Regions from separate parts of the Priestia sp. YIM B13552 genome, predicted to be linked through region 2. Evidence: riboswitches for the same ligand, from Rfam matches in the RefSeq annotation. Region 2 holds a riboswitch; each other region holds the start of a gene.
What was found. A riboswitch is a leader RNA that binds a small molecule or an ion and turns the genes downstream of it on or off. The one in region 2 is predicted to bind cobalamin.

Region 1 (2,270 bases), 640 kb from region 2:
ACGGCTGTCATCAACCCTACGATTTGCTCATGGCGCACATTTTCTTTCATCAAATATTGCTCATACTCCAAAGAAGGAGTATCTGAATAATAGTCTTTGTGAACAAATCGATTGTAAAAGGTGTCCGTTTCCGTAATGCCTGTTCCTAAAACCCCTGAGCTGTATGTTTTATAAGAAGTCTCGGTTTTCATGATTAAAAGCTCAGGCCGTTCTTCAATTTTAAGATGTGAAAAGGGACCAATCCCCTTTTCAATTCGAACTGGAATATGGTCCCTCTTCTTATTTATTGTACACCTCAGGGTATACTGCTTTTGCTAAGTCCTCTAAGCCATCTACAATACGAGGTCCTAAGCGATTGATTTTGTTTTGATCAACCTTCTCGATGTTACCCTCTTTTACAGCAGTCATGCTGCTCCAAGCGGGACGCTTCATAATCTCATTTTTGTCTGCATCATACGTTGCGATAATAACGTCAGGGTTTAACTTAACAACTTGCTCTTCAGAAAACTTAACCCAACCCTTTTCACTAGCTGCTACGTTATCCGCACCGATCATAGTAAGCATTTCGTTCATGAACGTACCTTTTCCTGTTGTATAAATCTCAGGAGCTCCTGATACCTCTATCCATACTTTTTTACGATCTTCTTTTGAAATCGTTTTTGCTTTTTTCTCAATTGAAGCTACTTTTTCTTTCATGTCTTTAATTGTTTGATTAGCTTCTTTTGTTTTACCTGTTAATTTACCGATTTGCGTAATAGAATCATAAACCGTATCAAACGTTGTTGAATCTTTTACAACAAATACCGGAATACCCGCACTTTCAATTTGTTTAAATACTTCATCCGAAACGCCCATACTTGAAGCGTGTGCCAGCACTAAATCAGGATTTAAAGCAATAACTTTTTCCGCATTAACGTTCATATCTCCTACCTGCGCTTTTTTCTTTACGCTTTTAGGATAATCATCGTTGCTTGTAACACCGACTAATTTTTTTTCAAGGCCAAGGGCATATACAATCTCCGTATTACTTGGCATTAAGGAAACAATTTTCTTAGGCTGTTTTTTCAACGTGATTTCTTTATCACGCGCGTCTTTTACCTTCACTGGAAATGCAGCTTGTGACGTTTGTTTCGTATCTTGCTTCGTTTTTTTATCACTGTTGCTTTGGTTGCCTGCACCGCATGCAGCAAGTACGATGACTAACAGTGCAATAATGGAATACGAAAGCCATTTTTTCATCTAAATACTCCCCCTATATATTGTTCATTGTGAATACGAAACCTCCACGTTAAAGAAAAAGCAAATGATCATGCAAAAAGCAGCGCTATCCCGTTTTTCCGCTTTGACTATGTATACTGCTCGCAGGCAGCTTCAAAATAAAAAAGCTTTACTTTCAATTGAAAGCAAAGCAGGTAACGTCAAGATAAGCAGGAAAAGAATCCGTTCACTATACTTGATATGTATGTTCATTACCCTGCTTCACCCTTCCTCGAAGGTTTCACAGCTAACAATAAGGCAGGTCTCCTGACTTACGCACAGAGCGCTTACAGTGGCGGGACCGCGCTGGTTTTTCACCAGACTTCCCTTTTCACTCAATCTTTAAATTGAGACCTTATTGCTTTACGATTATTCACTTGTCCTAGTATACCCCACTCATGGAAAAATGGAAATAGCCATTCTCACAAAAAAAGCTGCGAGAATGCTCTCGCAGCTTAAGGAATTAAAGAGTTGCTAAAAATTCACGGACCGCTTCAGGCGTTTTAGCATTTGCACTGTGCAAGTGTGCAATTTTTTCACCGTTTTTATATACAAGAAGAGAAGGAATACCCATTACATTGTTTTCAGCAGAAAGTTCTTCAAACTCATCCTTATCAATTTTAAACCATGCTTTATCTGTATTTTCGTCAACGATTTCATCAATGAACATATCCAAACGTTTGCAATCAGGACACCACGTTGTCGTAAAAATCCCAACGCTTAGTGTTTCGTTCTTAATTTGTTCGCGAAATTGTTTTTCTTCCGTAAATTGTTTCATTATGTTACCTCCAACATCTATTCGTTCCTTCTCCCTATTCTATGGTAAGAAGTCTGACTTCATTATAAACGATTTTTTTATCATTGTGCTAATGTTTCAGCTTATTTAGACCATAACGGTTTTAGACGTAAAAAAATGCTAGCTTAAAAAAGCTAACATTTCGAAATCGCAGAATGTTGTGTCTATTATCAGCTAAACCATTTAGGCGGCATGTTTCGGTTCCAATAAATTTTCC
Region 2 (2,270 bases):
TTTTTAAAAGTTTCTTGTGACAAGTTTTGTAGAATGGGTTTTCAAAAGGAAATGGTTTCGTCATAATGTGGATATAGCGATCACTACAATAATCGGAGGCGAATCTTTTCATGTGGGTACTGACGGTATATGCTGGAAAAGAAATGAAAATGTTTGAATTTGAAACTGAAAAGCAGGCGAGAGAAGCTTTTGCCAAAACAAATGGCTGTAAAGTTCTTTCAGAAGTCGTGTATTATAATGATCCTCATTTAACATTGGTAGCTATATAAGTAGAAAAACAAGAGCTGATTTTTTGCTCTTGTTTTTTTATGGCTCTTTATATCCTATAAAAAGAATAGAGTTGAAATAAAAAAAAATGTACGCTATGATATGGTAGTTACTTCTATTATTCTGATAGTTTAAAAGGTTCATATATATCAAACAGCAACAGTAAAGATGCCAAGAAGGCTTAATAGGGAAACTGGTGAAAGACCAGTACTGCCCCCGCAACTGTAAGTGTGGACGAACGAGTATAACCACTGTGGAAAAATCACGGGAAGGTTCTCAAGTAGAATGATACACAAGTCAGGAGACCTGTCTTTATTGTGAAGTTTCTATTTCTCCGGGGAGCGGGAAGGGAAACGTTGGCTTAAAGTGGCATTCGTGTACACTCTTATTCTGACGTTTTACCCGCTCGCATATTAGCGAAGCGGGTTTTTCTCGTATCGCAAAACTACATATCGTGCAAAAAAGGTGCGCAATGTCCACATTGCGTTAAATGGGAAGTCTGGTGTGAAGCCAGCGCGGTACCCGCCACTGTGAAGATGAGCTGATTGCATATGCCACTGTATTCGGGAAGGCGCAATCAAGTGATGAATCGAAGTCAGGAAACCAGCCTTTTTCTAATGCGAAGCTTACCCTACGGGATATAGGTGGAAGTGCAAAAACTTAGTTTGAATTTTTCTGCGCCTCTATCATTGATAGAGGCGCTTTTTTTAGTAAAGGAGCGAATGAGTGTGACGACGTGGAACTTAAATGGAACAAAACATCACGTATTGATTTGTAATGGAAGCAGCTGTATGAGAAAAGGTGGAGAAGAAGCCACGCAAGCTATTCGAAATAAAGTGACAGAACTGGATTTGGATGAAACGGTTCATACAACGCGTACACGTTGTAACGGACGATGCAAAGATGCTCCTGTAGCTATCGTCTATCCTTCAGGAGATTGGTACAAGCAGGTCACTGAAACCGTGGCTCATCGGATTGTCGAAGAACATTTAGCAGGAGGCTGCAGTATAAAGGAATCGCTTATTTATGAATATGATCAAAATGGTTTCGTTTCTCCGGAAAACAGTGACTCCATAGAAGGAATTGACAAAGTAAAAAGTAACGCATAAAGGAGGAGCTAGCATGAAAGGTAAACTTTTAGTTATTGGATTTGGGCCGGGAAGCTTTGAACATATTACACAGCGAGCAAGAGAAGCCATTCAAGAAAGTGATATGATCATCGGTTACAAAACCTATGTGGAATTAATTCAAGGACTGTTAACGAATCAGCAAATTATTAGTACGGGAATGACCGAAGAAGTAAGCCGTGCACAGGAAGCTGTAAAGCAAGCTGAAGCAGGAAAAACCGTAGCTGTCATTTCGAGCGGAGATGCGGGAGTATACGGAATGGCAGGCCTTGTGTATGAAGTGTTGATTGAAAAAGGCTGGAAAAAAGAAACGGGCGTAGAGCTGGAAGTAATTCCTGGCATTTCGGCTATCAATTCATGCGCATCTCTCCTTGGAGCGCCCGTGATGCACGATGCTTGTACAATTAGTTTAAGTGACCACCTTACGCCTTGGGAGCTAATCGAAAAAAGAATTGAAGCAGCTGCACAAGCAGATTTTGTAGTGGCTTTTTACAACCCAAAGAGCGGAAGACGAACAAGACAAATTGTTGAAGCGCAAAGAATTCTATTAAAGTATCGTTCCCCTGATACGCCTGTTGGTCTTGTGAAAAGCGCTTATCGTGACCGTGAAGAAGTCGTAATGACCAACTTAAAAGACATGTTAAATCATGAAATTGGCATGCTGACTACCGTTGTTGTCGGAAATTCATCTACGTTCTTTTACGACGATTTAATGATTACACCGCGCGGATATCAGCGAAAATATACCCTCAACCAAACGGAGCAGCCGCTAAGACCGCATCAGCGACTTCGAAAAGAAGCAGAACCATGGGCTCTCGATCAAGAAGAGACTGTAAAGCAAACAGCTTCGACTATTGAAGCAGTTCAGACCAAAAC
Region 3 (2,270 bases), on a different contig from region 2:
TGAACATACGTGCCAATAACGTTGTCTTTAACCGTTCCTTCTTTTTCATGCTCTACCACTGCAAAAGCTTTCGTGGTGCTCTTAGAAACTGTCTTTCCCATATGAATTTCGTAGCCTTCAATCAAAACTCTTTCATTTTCTAACTGGACATACCCAGAAACTCTTTCTGTTTTTTTGCTGGTTGTCATAACGGTTTCCACTGGAAGCAAGCCCAGCCCTTTAATGGATTCAATCCGAGATTCTACTGCATCAGGGTCTGTAATTGTCTCCCCTAGCATTTGATATCCTCCGCAGATGCCAATGACGTGAACGTTCGTTGTGTTCAAGACTTGATTAATGGCTAGAGCCAGGCCGCTTTCTTGTAAAAACTGAGCATCTTCAATCGTATTTTTGCTTCCTGGCAAAACAATTAAATCAGGCGTACCTAATTGCGACGGCTTGGTTACAAGCCTCACGTGACAGTCTTCTTCTAAGCTTAAAGGATCGATGTCTGTAAAATTTGAGATGCGCGGGTACGAGATGACCGCAATATCAATTTCTTTTAACGGATTCACAAGCGTTGAGTAATTTCTAAGTGATAACGAATCTTCCGCATCAATTTCCACGTTGTTCATATAAGGAATAACTCCTAGCACCGGAACACCCGTGTATTCTTCAAACCACTTCAACCCTGGTTTTAAAAGTTCTAAATCTCCTCGGAATTTATTAATTAACACCCCGATAACTCTAGACTTGTGTTCATCTGGAAGCAATTGAAGAGTACCCACTAGGCTCGCGAAAACTCCTCCTTTATCAATATCTCCTACTAACACAACGGGCGCTTCTGCTATTTTTGCAACACGCATATTTACGAGTTCCCGATCGTTCAAATTGACTTCGGCAGGACTTCCAGCGCCTTCAATCACAATTCGATCATAATGATTGGCAAGCTCTTTATAAGCTTCCGTGATAACGTTCAAACCTTCATTAAAAAATTCTTGCCGATACTGAAAAGCAAACATATTACGTAGCGGTTTTCCGTGAACAACAATTTGAGATTCATGATCACGAGTTGGTTTAATTAAAATAGGATTCATATTGGTTGTTGCTTCTACTCCAGCCGCTTCTGCTTGAATTCCTTGCGCTCTGCCAATTTCTTTTCCATCCATTGTAATGTATGAATTAAGCGCCATATTTTGCGATTTAAACGGTGCAGTTTGATAGCCGTCTTCTTTAAAAATACGGCAAAATGCTGTAGCAATCATGCTTTTTCCAGCGTCTGAGTGCGTTCCTTGAATCATAAGCGGTTTTCCTTTTTTCACTTTTTCCACTCCCTACCACATAAAAAAACCTTAACTGTAAAAGTCAAGGTTTGGTCATGCGCTCATTAACACATTGTCTTGACTTATTTCTCCCACCGAAAAATAAGGGGTTTTTAAAAGCAGGTCTCCTGGCTTATGCTTCATTTTACTTCTGCACCCTTCCTAGTTTGACTAGTGGGTCTTTGCAGGTTCATCCACATTTACAGTAGCGGGGGCTGCACCGGATTTACACCGATTTCCCTATTATCCTCCTTAGAGGCACTTTTAAAATCATTTATTCTTTATTGTAACGAATTTTATAACCATTCACAATAACGATTTTCTTCTATTATTATATATTACTGTGTTTATACTTATTTGGGTCTCGTATGCTATAATAACGATTATTTTCCAAACATCTTATGGAATAGCTAGGAAGGTGCTCACAGTTGAAGAAAAAAATCATTTATGTCTTTATCAGCGTGTTTGTTCTTTATATAGCAATCATATCTTTTTGTATGTATCAAACTGCTCACAAGTCTGTTCCACAAAACGCGGATTATGTGCTCGTTTTAGGTTCTAAAGTAGATGGTGATCAAATGTCTCCTAGTTTAAAAGAACGAGTAAAGACGGCTTTATCTTATTTACAAGCAAATCAACAGACAAAAGTTATCGTAACGGGCGGAAAAGGATCTGATGAAGAAATTTCTGAAGCAGAAGCAGCCTATCGTTTTCTGCGAAAAGAAGGAATTAAAAAGAATCGAATTATAAAAGAAGATCAGTCAACTTCTACTTTTGAGAATTTCACTTTTACTAAACAGAAAGTTGATATTCAACACAAAAAAGTCGTGCTTGTTAGCAGTGATTTTCATTTATTTCGCGCCTCTATTATTGCCAAACGTCAAGGCTTTGACGTTTATCCTTTAGGTGCAAAAACACCAAATTCAATTAAACTTCAAGCCTACTTTCGTGAGTATGCTGCTATTTTAA

Region 1: linked by a shared signal. The riboswitch ahead of ACFX40_RS16350 (ABC transporter substrate-binding protein) and the one ahead of ACFX40_RS13105 ((2Fe-2S) ferredoxin domain-containing protein) in region 2 are both predicted to bind cobalamin.
Region 3: linked by a shared signal. The riboswitch ahead of ACFX40_RS21990 (cobyric acid synthase) and the one ahead of ACFX40_RS13105 ((2Fe-2S) ferredoxin domain-containing protein) in region 2 are both predicted to bind cobalamin.

The regions. Positions count from the first base shown of each region.
Region 1 covers NZ_JBHZOU010000003.1:829,469-831,738, forward strand. The annotation lists gene ACFX40_RS16345 (adenosylcobinamide amidohydrolase) at 1-191, opposite strand, end outside; gene ACFX40_RS16350 (ABC transporter substrate-binding protein) at 280-1,239, opposite strand; cobalamin riboswitch at 1,498-1,630, opposite strand; gene ACFX40_RS16355 (thioredoxin family protein) at 1,721-2,035, opposite strand; gene ACFX40_RS16360 (YpjP family protein) at 2,224-2,270, opposite strand, start outside.
Region 2 covers NZ_JBHZOU010000003.1:193,117-195,386, forward strand. The annotation lists gene ACFX40_RS13100 (hypothetical protein) at 111-269, shown strand; cobalamin riboswitch at 417-595, shown strand; cobalamin riboswitch at 714-893, shown strand; gene ACFX40_RS13105 ((2Fe-2S) ferredoxin domain-containing protein) at 996-1,376, shown strand; gene cobJ (precorrin-3B C(17)-methyltransferase) at 1,390-2,270, shown strand, end outside.
Region 3 covers NZ_JBHZOU010000006.1:169,980-172,249, forward strand. The annotation lists gene ACFX40_RS21990 (cobyric acid synthase) at 1-1,310, opposite strand, end outside; cobalamin riboswitch at 1,403-1,582, opposite strand; gene ACFX40_RS21995 (YdcF family protein) at 1,730-2,270, shown strand, end outside.